2 regions of the Brevundimonas sp. NPDC092305 genome follow, and region 1 is predicted to be linked to the other one. Evidence: riboswitches for the same ligand, from Rfam matches in the RefSeq annotation. Region 1 holds a riboswitch; the other holds the start of a gene.
The links. Region 1 has a riboswitch for S-adenosylmethionine ahead of ACIQC9_RS00480 (homoserine O-succinyltransferase). Riboswitches for the same ligand answer to the same signal wherever they lie in the genome.
Positions count from the first base shown of each region.

Region 2: linked by a shared signal. The riboswitch ahead of ACIQC9_RS03655 (TonB-dependent receptor plug domain-containing protein) and the one ahead of ACIQC9_RS00480 (homoserine O-succinyltransferase) in region 1 are both predicted to bind S-adenosylmethionine.

Region 1 covers NZ_JBIVQY010000001.1:99,748-105,905, reverse strand. Annotated here, with positions in the region: gene ACIQC9_RS00485 (ammonium transporter) at 14-1,342, opposite strand; SAM riboswitch class I at 1,596-1,721, shown strand; gene ACIQC9_RS00480 (homoserine O-succinyltransferase) at 1,819-2,808, shown strand; gene metB (cystathionine gamma-synthase) at 2,805-3,995, shown strand; gene galE (UDP-glucose 4-epimerase GalE) at 3,992-4,999, opposite strand; gene ACIQC9_RS00465 (hypothetical protein) at 5,528-6,158, shown strand, end outside.
Region 2 covers NZ_JBIVQY010000001.1:736,453-742,610, forward strand. Annotated here, with positions in the region: gene ACIQC9_RS03650 (hypothetical protein) at 1-37, opposite strand, end outside; gene ACIQC9_RS03655 (TonB-dependent receptor plug domain-containing protein) at 139-2,592, opposite strand; SAM riboswitch class I at 2,879-2,987, opposite strand; gene rplI (50S ribosomal protein L9) at 3,097-3,681, opposite strand; gene rpsR (30S ribosomal protein S18) at 3,683-3,961, opposite strand; gene rpsF (30S ribosomal protein S6) at 3,974-4,363, opposite strand; gene ACIQC9_RS03675 (D-alanyl-D-alanine carboxypeptidase) at 4,556-5,989, opposite strand.

The DNA.
Region 1 (6,158 bases):
CGACCACCCGACGTCAGACGCTTTCCAGCGCCTCTCCGTGCAGGTGGGTGTCCAGACCTTCTTCCTCCTGCTCTGCGGTGACCCGCAGGCCGGTGGTGAACTTGCAGATCAGCAGGATCACGAAGGTGCCGATGGCGCTGTAGCCGATGGTCCAGAGCAGCCCGACCAGCTGGGTCCAGACGTTGGCGCCCTCCGACAGGCTGTTGATCGTGGTCGTGGCGAAGACGCCGGTCAGAAGCGCGCCGGCCAGACCACCCGCGCCGTGGATGCCGAAGGCGTCCAGGCTGTCGTCGTACTTGAGCAGCTTCTTGATCCAGACCGAGGCGGCGTAGCAGACCGGGCCGGCGATCAGACCGATGATCACGGCGCCTTTCGGATCGACGAAGCCGGCCGCCGGGGTGATGGCCACCAGACCGGCGACGACGCCCGACAGCATGCCGATCAGCGACACCTTCTTCTTCTCGATCACCTCGACCAGCTTCCACGACAGGGCGCCAGCGGCGGCGGCCAGAACGGTGTTGATCAGGGCGGCGCCGGCGAGCGCATTCGCGGCGCCCGCCGAACCGGCGTTGAACCCGATCCAGCCGACCAGCAGCAGCGAGGCGCCGATCATGGTCAGCACCGGATTGTGCGGGTTCATCGGCGAGAGGCCATAGCCGTTCCGCGCGCCAAGGAAGAGGGCGCAGACCAGACCCGCGACACCGGAGTTCACGTGCACGACGGCGCCGCCGGCGAAGTCCAGCACGCCGCTGGTGCCGAGGAAGCCTCCGCCCCAGACCCAGTGGGCGATCGGCGCATAGACGATCAGCGACCACAGGAAGGTGAACAGCAGCAGGCCGGAATACTTCAGCCGCTCGGCGAAGGCGCCGGTGACCAGCGCCGGGGTGATGATGGCGAAGGTCAGCTGGAAGCTGAGGAAGATGAACTCGGGAATGCCGGGCAGCAGTCTGTGCGCCGTCTCCAGCGTCACGCCGTTGAGGAAGACGGCGTCGAGGCTGCCGATCCAGGCGTTCGCGGCTTCACTGCCGTTGGTGCCGAAGGCGATGGTGTAGCCGGCGATGAACCAGGCGAGAGTGACCACCGAGAAGACGCCCACCGACTGGGTGATGGTGGCGATGACATTCTTGCGGCGCACCATGCCGCCGTAGAACAGGGCCAGTCCGGGCAGGGTCATCAGCATGACCAGCGCAGTCGACGTCCCCAGCCAGGCGGTCCCGGCGCCGTCCAGTTCCAGCGCCGCCTGATGCGGCAGCAGCGCCGGCGTGGACGCCGCGGCCGCGCCCGCAAGGCCGGTGGCGAGGAGGCTTATGGCGCCCCCGATACACATACGAAGTCGAGTCATTCCCGATCCCCCAAGGATGTCGTTACGCAAGTGCGAACTGTTTAACGCATTTGCGAAATGCGCAAGTGGGCGGAGGATGATTTGTGGACACGTCATGCTCAAAAGCGATATTTCACGACATGATGAGGCATGACACCGCAGGACATTACGCTCACAGCGCATGTTCATTGCATGTGCGTTCACGCTCGAGCAATTCGCGACCGCAGCAAGTTTCGGGGATTGACGGGGCGTGTCCCCTTCGTCACGGTAGGAGCACTCATCAAGACCGGCTGAGGGATTAGGCCCTTTGACGCCGGGGCAACCTTCCTTGGATCCACCCGATCCAAGGAGATGGTGCCAACTCCTGCGGGGCGTCTTCGGAAGCCGCGAGAGATGAGTGAAGCGATGGACCCCTCGGGTCCCTGCGACTTCACGGGTCTTTCACCGCACGACTTGGCCGCCCCGTCCGCGCTCTTCGATGATCGAGGAGCGGACCTGTGGCGTCCACGGAATGGCCCATCGACGAAGCGCCCGGCGAGGATGTGCGCGCGGCGATTCCGGCCGACTTCCGACTGGGCTCCGGCGAGCGTCTTGAAGCGACTGAGGTCGTCGGCCGCCTGCACGGCGCCGAACGCGGACCGCTGGTCGTCGTCGCCGGCGGCATCTCCAGCGGCCGCTTCGCCGCGCGCTGGTGGTCCTGGGCCGTCCGCGCCGGAGGCCCCGTCGATCTCAACCGCGTGCGGGTTCTGGCCTTCGACTTCCTGCCCGGACGGGACGAAGCCGGCGTGACCCTGACCACTCAGGATCAGGCCCGGCTGCTGGCTGTCCTGCTCGATGCGATCGGCGAGCCGACGATCGACGCCTTCGTCGGCGCCTCCTACGGCGGCTGCGTCGGCCTCGCCTTCGCCGAACTGTTTCCGGAGAGCATCGGTGAACTGGTCGCCGTCTCCGCCGCCCACCGCAGCCATCCGGCGGCCACCGCCTGGCGCGGCGTGCAACGCCGGCTGCTGGCCTTCGCCCGCGACTGCGGCCGCGAGGCCGAAGGGATTGCGCTGGCTCGCGAGCTGGCCATGACCACCTATCGCACCTCCGAAGAGTTCGCCCTGCGCTTCAACACGGCCGCCCCCGAAGCCGCCGGCGGGGCCTACCCGGTCTGTGACTATCTGATCGCGCGCGGCGGGGCCTATGCCGACGTCACCAGCGCCGACCGCTGGATCACCCTATCGGACTCGCTGGACCGCCACGCCGTCGCGCCCGAGGCCATCCGCTGCCCCCTGACCGTCATCGGCTTCACCTCCGACCGGCTGGTCCCGTTCGAGGACAGCCGCGAACTGGCCGACCGCGCGCCCAACCTGCGCCGTCTGATCGAGGCCCCCTCGATCTTCGGTCACGACGCCTTCCTGAAGGAGCGCGACCTTGTAGGCCGCGCCCTGCACGACGCCCTTTCTTCCCTGCCCGCCTTCAACGCCCGCGAGATCGCCGCATGAGCCGTTCGGAAACACCCCACCCCTGTACGACCGCCGCCCGTCACGGCGTGGACACCGATCCCGCCCACGGCGCGGTGATGCCGCCCCTGTACCTGTCGTCGAACTACAGCTTCGACGGCCTCGACGGTAAGCGGAAGTACGACTACTCGCGCTCAGGCAACCCAACTCGCGACGTGCTAGCCGAGACGCTGGCCCAGCTGGAGGGCGGTTGCGGCGCCGTGGTCACCGCCACCGGCATGGCCGCGGTCGATCTGGCCCTGTCATCGCTGGAGCCCGGCGACCTGCTGATCGCCCCGCACGACCTGTACGGCGGCACCCATCGCCTGCTGTGCGCCCGCGCGCGTCGCAATCACTTCGACGTCCAGTTCGTCGATCAGGGCGACGCCGCCGCGCTGGACGCCGCCTTCGCGCTGAACCCCAAACTGATCCTGATCGAGACGCCCTCGAACCCTCTGCTGCGCGTCGTCGACATCGCCGACATCTGCGCGCGCGCCCACGCCGTCGGCTGCAAGGCGGCGGTGGACAACACCTTCCTGTCGCCGGCCCTCCAGACCCCGATCGCGCTGGGAGCCGATCTTGTGATCCACTCGACCACCAAATACATCAACGGCCACTCCGACGTCGTCGGCGGCTGCGTGGTCGCGCGTGATCCCGCCGACCTCGAACAGCTGACCTGGTGGGCCAACTGCCTTGGCGTCACCGGCTCCCCATTCGACGCCTACCTGACCCTCCGCGGCGTCCGCACACTCTTCGCCCGCATCGAGCGCCAGCAGGCCACGGCGCAGACGATCGCCGAATGGCTCGAGGTGCATCCCGCCGTGAAGAGCGTCAACTATCCCGGCCTGAAGAGCCACCCGAACTATGCGTTGGCCGCGCGTCAGCAGAAGGGCTTCGGTGCCATGCTGAGCTTCGAGCTGGCCGACATCGACGCGGTGCGGGCGTTCGTCAGCGGGCTGGAGGTGTTCACGCTGGCGGAGTCGTTGGGCGGCGTCGAAAGCCTGGTGGCGCACCCGGCGCTGATGACGCACGCGGCCATGACGCCGGAGGCGCGCGCGACGGCTGGGATTTCGGACGGGCTGGTTCGGCTGTCGGTGGGGCTGGAGCACCCGGAGGATCTGGTACGGGATCTGGCTGGAGGACTGGCTAGTGCTATCACGCAAAGCACCCCGATTTATTCAGCCGCCTAGCTTCCGCTGGGCCCATCGTTTCTCAGTGGGTGGGCCCGCTGATGCCAACGCCACGCCGTAGAAATGATGTTTTCCAACGAGGAATGCTTGGTCACGAAGCCTAGGCGATCAATCGCTAACGTCGGGTCGGCAACCAGCCTTGCCGGGTCGCCAACGCGGCGTGCGCCGGTCGGAGTGCTGAGATCTCGTCCAGTCGCCCGTCGGATCTCTCGCAGAATCTCGCCAACTGAATAACCCTCGCCTGTTCCCAGGTTGAACTCGCCGCCCGCCTCCCCGCGAAGGAGCGCCTCGGCGGCGAGAACGTGCGCATGCGCGAGATCACAAACGTGGATGTAGTCTCGGATCGCGGTCCCGTCAGGAGTCGGGAAGTCGGCCCCGTAGATTTGGAAGTCGCCTACATAACCCTGCAGCGCCATCATCGCGCGCGGAATCAGATGGGTCTCGGCCTCCCTGAACTCGCCGATCTCAGAGTGAGGATCAGCGCCTGAAGCGTTGAAGTATCTGAGGCTTATCGCACGCAACAGGCCTGCGGCCGAGTGATCGCGCAGGATTTGCTCGCACATGAGCTTGGAGTGACCATAAACGTTCACTGGTCGAGTAGCCGCATCCTCGGAGATGGGAACCTGATCGGGTTCGCCGTAGACGGCAGCCGTGCTTGAAAAAACGATAGCCTCACACCCAGTTTCGACCATAGCGTCAAGCAAACTAATAAGCCCGCCAACGTTGTTACCGTAGTAGGCGGAGGGCTGCCTTCCTGAATCTCCAACCGACGATAGTGCGGCAAAGTGTATAACCGCTTGAACGTCGTGGTCACGAATAGCGGCCGCGACCTGCTCAGATTTGCGTGTATCTCCGACGACCAGAGGACCCCACTTAACGAACTCCGCTGAGCCGAGAGTCAGGTTATCGAACGCAACGGGTGTGAAGCCCGCCTGGGCGAGCGCCTTGCAGGTGTGGGAGCCGATATAGCCGGCACCGCCGGTAACGAGAACCGATCGATTCAAAACGGCTTCTCCAATGCAGGGCCAAGCCCGATCTACCTCTCCCCGGCCTGCCACTGCAAGTCGGCTGCTGTTGGTGGAGAAACCTCCGGAGACCTTCAGTCATGTCATCGACTGGCCATTGTTGAGGGGGACAAAACTTGAGAAATGAGACGTCATAGCCCTTGTAGTGAGCCGACGCGCGACGCGGGTCGCTGCTCGCCGCAGCCAACTCGCCGACGTATTATCAATGGGGCCACATCAGCGCTTTTCGCGATCCCCCTTCGCTTTTCAATAAGCGATCCCGCTGAGTTGTTCGTGAAAGAATCAGCGCCTGGGCCCATCCTCCCGAGATTCCGAACAAGAGGCGATCTGGCAAGCGCACGGATCGGGGCGGCGCATAACCTCGTGACGACCGCAGCTTACGCCGTCCCAAGGGACGGTGGCGGGGCGATCTGGCGGCGGGTTAGTTCAGCGCCAGAACATCTCGCAAGGATACAGACGTTAGACGGTTCTTGGTGGGAGATCGCTAGTCGTCCACTGACTCCGCAAATGTTCGGTGCAACCGGCGGATTAAACGATAGTCCAGCGTGCAAGCTCTGTTGCGAAGCTGCCATCGCGCTTAAGATTCCGGTGTTCGTTCCGAACCTATACCCTTTCTACAGCGTTCCTGACGGATTTTGCGAAGTCGCTCCCGCCGCGGGCGATGAGCTGGAGATTTTGTCCGATGGTGCTGAGTTGCGGGCTACCGCAGACCGGACCGTCGACATCCTAAGTTTCGCGGGCGATTTTATTTTTCCGACACCACCTAAAGTGGGGCGGAGGACGCGCCTCTCACTATCGGGCCTGGTTCTCGATGGGAGGGGCGTCCCCGAGCAGTGGAGCGAGACTGATTACGGCATCCTGCGCCGTGTCGGCGCTGTAAACTCTTCCGCCGAGCATTTCGAAATGCGGCACTGCAAGATCCGCAATTTCTACGGCCACGGCGTTCGAGCGATCGGGACGCAATCCTCTACCATTGAGCACTGCTCTGCCGAAAACGTGGGCGGGCACTGGTACGCCTACGACACTTATGACGCTTTTGGTGACGCGTTCTATCACGCCTACGCCCAAGACGGCGCGGAGATCCGTATCCAGCATTCACCAATGACCGGATACCCGGAAAAATATAGCCGCGCTGGAT
Region 2 (6,158 bases), 640 kb from region 1:
TGGCGGATACCGCCAGAGTCATCAAGCTTGTCTTCATGTTCCCTCCGAATGGCTTAGCTTGATCGGCAATTCGTGGCGGAACAACGGCTGACTAAAAGGGCGCGCCTGAAGACGCGCCCTCTCAGGCTCTGATTGCGATCAGAAGTTCAGGCTGACGCGGCCATACAGGAAGCGCCCGTTGAAGCCGTACGGCGAGAAGTTGGAGAAGGGGAAGGCGCCGGAGGTGTTGTTCGCCGGCAGGATCTGCTTCGTGTACTCGTCGAAGGCGTTGTCGGCGCCGACGGCCAGGGTGATCCGGTCCGTCAGGCTGTAGCGCGCCTCCAGATCGACGACGAGGGATACGCCCAGCTGCAGATCGGTGGCGGCCGTAGCGCCGGGGGCGAGTACATCGCCATAGCCGGTCACGCGGATCGTCCCGCCCAGCTGGTCCTTCGTCCAGTCTGCCTGGGTCACCACCTTCCACGGCGGCGTGCCTTCCTCGAACCGCAGGGTGGCCTGACGGGCGAAGAGGTTGACCGGCGTGGGCAGGATGCCGGTCGCGGTGGTCGGAGTTTTGGTGACCTTGAAGTCGTTGACGTTGCCTGCGAGCGTCAGGTCAAGACGGCCGAAGCCCTCGTCGATCCGATAGCGGGCGACGACATCCAGGCCGGTCGTCTCGGTGTTCACCCCATTGATGAAGAAGCGCGCACCGGTCGCACCGTAGGGCTGCAACAGGTCGAAGATGGTGCGGGCGTTGGTGCCCACGGCCGCGGTCGCGCTGCCCGTCAGGGTCTCGGACAGGATGATCCGGTCGTCTATGTCGATGCGATAGGCGTCGGCGGTGAACTCGAACGGGCCCTGCCGGTAGACCAGACCCAGCGAATAGTTGGTCGAGGTCTCGGCTTCCAGCGCGGTGCCGCCCAGCGCCAGTCCGACCGGGCTGACCGACGGGAAGGTGCCGGTTTCATACGGTACGTTCGAGATGTAGAGGATGGCCGTCTGGGTGAAGTATTGCTGTTGCAGGCTCGGCGCGCGGAAGCCGGTCGAGACCGCGCCGCGGATGGCGAAGTTGGGCGTGAAGTCGTAGCGGGCGGCCAGCTTGCCCGAGACGTTGTCGCCGAAGTCCGAATAGTTCTCGTAGCGGACGGCGCCGGAGAGCGTCAGGTTCTCGACCACCTCGCCCTCGAGATCCAGATAGACCCCGACGTTGTGCCGGTCCTCGTCGACCTCATTGGCCGGGGTAAAGCCGGTGAAGCCGCGCGAGCCCCAGTTCAGGTCGGTGCCGCCGATGTTCAGGAAGGTCCCGCGTGCGTAGGAGCCGGGCTCGCCCGCGCCGATCTGATAGCTTTCCTGACGCGCCTCCAGACCGAAGGCGACATTCAGGGGGGCGTAGAGGCCGAACTCGTACTGGCGGCTGGCGTCGATGCCGAAGACGAGCTGATCGTAGGTCAGGGAGCCGGCGTAAAAACTGGTCGGCGAGGTCGGACCGAGAGACGGGTTGAGGGTATTCTCGGCCCCGAACTCAATCTCGTTCTTTCCGTAGCCGAGGTTGACGTCGACATCGAAGCCGCCGGCCTGTCCGCGAACGCCGCCCGCGGCGGTCCAGTCGGTGGTGTCAGTCAGGATGTAGGGCAGGTAGCCGTCGGGATAGACGCGGCCTGTTCCCGGATAAGACGGGTTCTGCGCATTGTCCGTGGGCGTCCGGTAGAAGGCGGCGGCTGAGGCGTCCCGTGTCTGATAGCCGGCCCATCCGTAAGCCTCCCATCCGGCGGAAATGGGCACGCCGGCGTTCAGATAGACGGCCAGGTCTTCGCTTTCGGGATCGCCCTGGCCGCCTCGAACGCGGGCAGGCGTGAAGCGGGGATCGATGTCGCTGCGGTTGGTGCGGGCCCGGTCACGATATTCGACCGAGGCGGTCAGGAAGCCGTCGTCGCCGAGGGCGAATCCCTGCCAGCCGGAAACAGTCAGGGCCTCGCCATCGCTGATGTCCTTCCCGCCGCCGTAATACCCTGGATAGTCGGTGACGTAGCCGCCGTAGGTCACGGTCGCACCGCCGCCGCTGGCCGCCTCCCGCAGACGCAGGTTCAGCACGCCCGCGATGGCGTCCGAGCCATACTGGGCCGCGGCGCCGTCACGCAGGACCTCGATCCGCTCGATCGCCGAACTGGGGATGGCGTTCAGATCAACAGCCGCGGACCCGCGCCCGACAGAGCCGTTGGTGTTGACGAGAGCGGTCGCGTGACGTCGGACGCCGTTGACCAGAACCAGCGTCTGATCCGGTCCCTGTCCCCGAAGGGTGGCGGGGCGGATCGAGTCCGTGCCGTCGGTTGCGGACGGGCGCGGGAAGTTCAGGGCGGGCACACTGGCGGCCAGCTGGGTCGCCAGTTCGGTCGAGCCGCGCTGTTGCAGGGTTTCGGCAGTCACAACGTCGACCGGCGCGACCGTGTCGAGACGAGACCGGCCGGGAACGCGGGTGCCGGTCACGACGATGTCGTCAACGTCGGAGACAGGCTCCTGCGGCGGCGTCTGGGCCTGCGCAGGCAAGGCGATGAACAGGGCGGCGGACGAGGCCGCGGTCAACAGGGCGAAGCGGGCGGTGTAAAAGGTTTTCATGGTTTCAGTCTTCTCGATGGGGCGAGCGCAACCGGCCGGGCGACGCGGTCAGGCCGGCGCCGGTGTCGAGCTTCGATTGTCGGGGGAGCCGGCGGGGGCCGGCGTCGGTCAGGTCAGACCGGGAGGCGACATCGCATCATACAGAGGCGAAAGCCGCGCGCGGCCGCAAGGGCCGGCGGCGTGAGAGCTGAATCAAGCAACGCAACATGGTCACGCATGGTCGTCTCCCGTCATCATCGGGAACCGCTTCGGTGACGGATGGAGGGAGTCCGGCCTTTGCCGGGTCCTCTCATCTGCCGCGACCCGGAGGGGTCCCGAAGGAGTTGGCACCTTACGGCGATCCGCAGGTTGCCCCGGCGTCCAAGGGCCTTTCCCTCAGCCGGTCTCGATGAGCACTTGCGATATTGCGATGCGGTAGAAAAGCGTCAAGGCGTTGTCGCAAAAAAGTTCGGCGGCGCAGGGTCGCCCCTACGCCGCCGTGACTTTTCAGACGCAGAGGTCGGATCAGGCTTCGGAGCCCAGACCGTCCTGCTGGCCGGCGCCGCCTTCGATGAGGTCCTGGGCGGCCTGGTCGGCGGCCTGACGTTCATCGTCGAACTGCGAGCGGATCACGTCCTCGCCCTTGGCCTGACGCTCGGCTTCGTCAGCCGAACGGGCGATGTTGATCTTGACGGTAGCCGAGACCTCGGCGTGCAGGCGAACCAGCACTTCGTGGACGCCCAGCGTCTTGATCGGAACGTTCAGCACGACTTGCGAGCGCTCGATCTTGCCGCCTTCAGCCTGAACGGCCTCGACGACATCGCGACCGGCGACCGAACCGTACAGCTGACCGGTTTCACCCGCCTGGCGGATCATGACGTAGGTCTGGCCGTCGATCTTGTCGGCGACCTTCTGTGCGTCGGTCTTGTTCTTCTCGTTGCGCTGCTCAATGGCGGCGCGGTCGAGTTCGAAAGCCTTCAGGTTTGCGGCAGTGGCCCGGCGGGCCTTGTCGCGCGGCAGAAGGAAGTTACGGGCGAAGCCGTCCTTGACGGACACGACGTCGCCGATGGCGCCGAGGTTCTCGACGCGTTCAAGCAGAACGACCTTCATCTTACTTCACCACGTAGGGCAGGAGGGCCAGATAGCGGGCGCGCTTGATGGCCTTGGCCAGTTCGCGCTGCTTCTTCTGGGAAACAGCCGTGATGCGCGAAGGCACGATCTTGCCGCGCTCGCTGATGTAGCGTTGCAGCAGTTTCACGTCCTTGTAGTCGATCTTCGGCGCGTTCGGGCCGGAGAACGGGCACACCTTGCGGCGGCGGAAGAACGGGCGACGGGCCGGGCCGGAGCCTACGGTCGTACCCGGGATCGGGGCGGCGGTCGTGTCAGTCATGTCCATCGCTCCTTAGAATGCGGCTTCGGCGTCAGCGTCTTCACGCGGACCACGTTCACGCTCGCGCTCGCGTTCCCGCTCACGGCGGGCCAGCAGCGGCGACAGTTCCAGGTCGAGTTCGTCGACGCGGACGGTCAGCCAGCGCAGCACGTCTTCGTTGATGGCCAGCTGGCGCTCCACCTCGGCCATGGCGGCCGGAGGAGCGTCGACGGCGAGCAGCGAATAGTGCGCCTTGCGGTTCTTCTTGACCCGGTAGGTCAGGTTGCGCAGACCCCAGTACTCGATCTTGGCGACGGAACCGCCGCCCTGGGTGATCAGGTCCTTGATGGTGTCGTTCAGCGCTTCGGCCTGTTGCGCCGAGATATCCTGGCGCGTCATGACCGTGTGCTCATAAAGAGCCATGCGGCAGTCTCCCTTGTAGGGCGCCGGCGCGGGTGGACCGGGTAAGTCCTGTCCCACGATGGATCCTGAAGCGGCGGCCGGGATGACTTCCCGAACCCTTTGGAACTCCGCGTCAGGACCGAAGCCCTGGAAAGGCGGCGCGTATAGGGGAAAAGGGACGCAGGAGCAAGCCGCGCCCGGCCGGTCGGACCGTCAGCCTTGCGGTCGGATCACCAGACAGGTCACACGCCGCTCGGACAGCGTCTCGCAGGCGGCCTGCGCGGACGCCTCGGTCATGCCGATGAAGCGCGAGCGGTACCAGCCCTCGGCATTCTGGACGTTGCGCTCGGCGCCGGTGAAGGCCGTGCGGAAGCGGCGGTTCACTTCGGTTAGCCAGTCGGTCGCCACCTTCTCGTCGCGGAAGGCGCCGACCTGTACCGACCAGCGGCCGGCGGGCGTCGTGGCGCGGGCCGGGGTCGACCGCGGCGCGCTGGCCCGCGGTGCGGGGGCCGAGGCGCGCGGAGAGGACGATCCGCCATTCAGGATGGCGGTGACGTCGGCGGGGCGGCCCTCAAGCGCGGCGCGCTGCGACGGAGCCGGGGTGACGCGCGTCGGGGTCGGGGGCGTGGCGGGCAGGGCGGTGTAAGCCACCCCGGACGAACCCATGCCGGTTTCGCCGTCCTCACCCGACGCCGCCGAGGCGTATGTGATCGGCCCGGAGGTGTCGGCGCTGATCCCGAAGCCGCGCTGTTCGAAGAAGGCCTGGGCGATCGGCACGGACTGGCCGCGGCCCCGCGCGCGCTCGACCTCGAAGCCGGTCTCCATCAGGGCGGCGACGTGCTGGTTTCGGCTGGCGGTGGAACGTCCGCCGAGAACGATGGTGATCAGCCGCTTGCCGTCCGCCACCTTGGACGCCGCCAGATTGTAGCCCGAGGCGTTGGTGTAGCCGGTCTTCATGCCGTCATAGCCGTTGCCGCCCAGCAGCAGGCCGTTGGTGTTGCGATAGTCACGGCCGTTGTAGGCCCAGTCGTGCAGGCCGAAGTACCGGTAGTACTGCGGATAGTCGCGCATCACCGCCCGGGCGAGGACGGCCAGATCACGGGCCGAGGTCAGCTGGCGGCTGTCGGGCAGGCCGTTGGCGTTGACGTAGCGGGTCTGGCTCATGCCCAGCTCGCGGGCCTTCAGCGACATCTGGGCGGCGAAGCGATCCTCGGAACCCCCGACATGCTCTGCGATGGCGACGGCCATGTCATTGGCGCTGCGAACGGCGGTGGCCTTCATGGCGTCGTCCAGCGTGATGGTCTGGCCGGCGGCAAGACCCAACTTGGACGGCGGCATGCTGGCGGCGTGCGGCGAGATGGTCAGCACGTCCGTCGGCTTGACCCGTCCCTCGGACAGGGCCTCGAACGTCAGATAGAGTGTCATCACCTTGGTGATCGACGCCGGATAGCGCCGGCTGTCGGCGTGACGCGCGAACAGCACCTCGCCCGACGCGGCGTCCACCACGATGGCGGCGTAGCGCGAATTGTCAGAGGACTGCGCTTCAAGCGGCGGCGACGTGGGCGTCAGGGCGAGCCCTGCGACCAGCAACAGCGAAAGAAGTCCGCGACGGATCAGAGCGGTGATCGGCAAAGCGACAGGCCTCATCTCTACTGGCGCGGCGTCGGCCCCCCGGCGCGTCGCTGATGAAAAGCTAGCATGCGAGGTCGTGGTTGCGTGATGGTAAACAAGCGGTCAACAAACTTGTGAAGCGCCGAACGGCGTCGCATGAAGTTTTTGTGCAGTGCACAAAAAACGCTTGACCCCTTTTCGCACT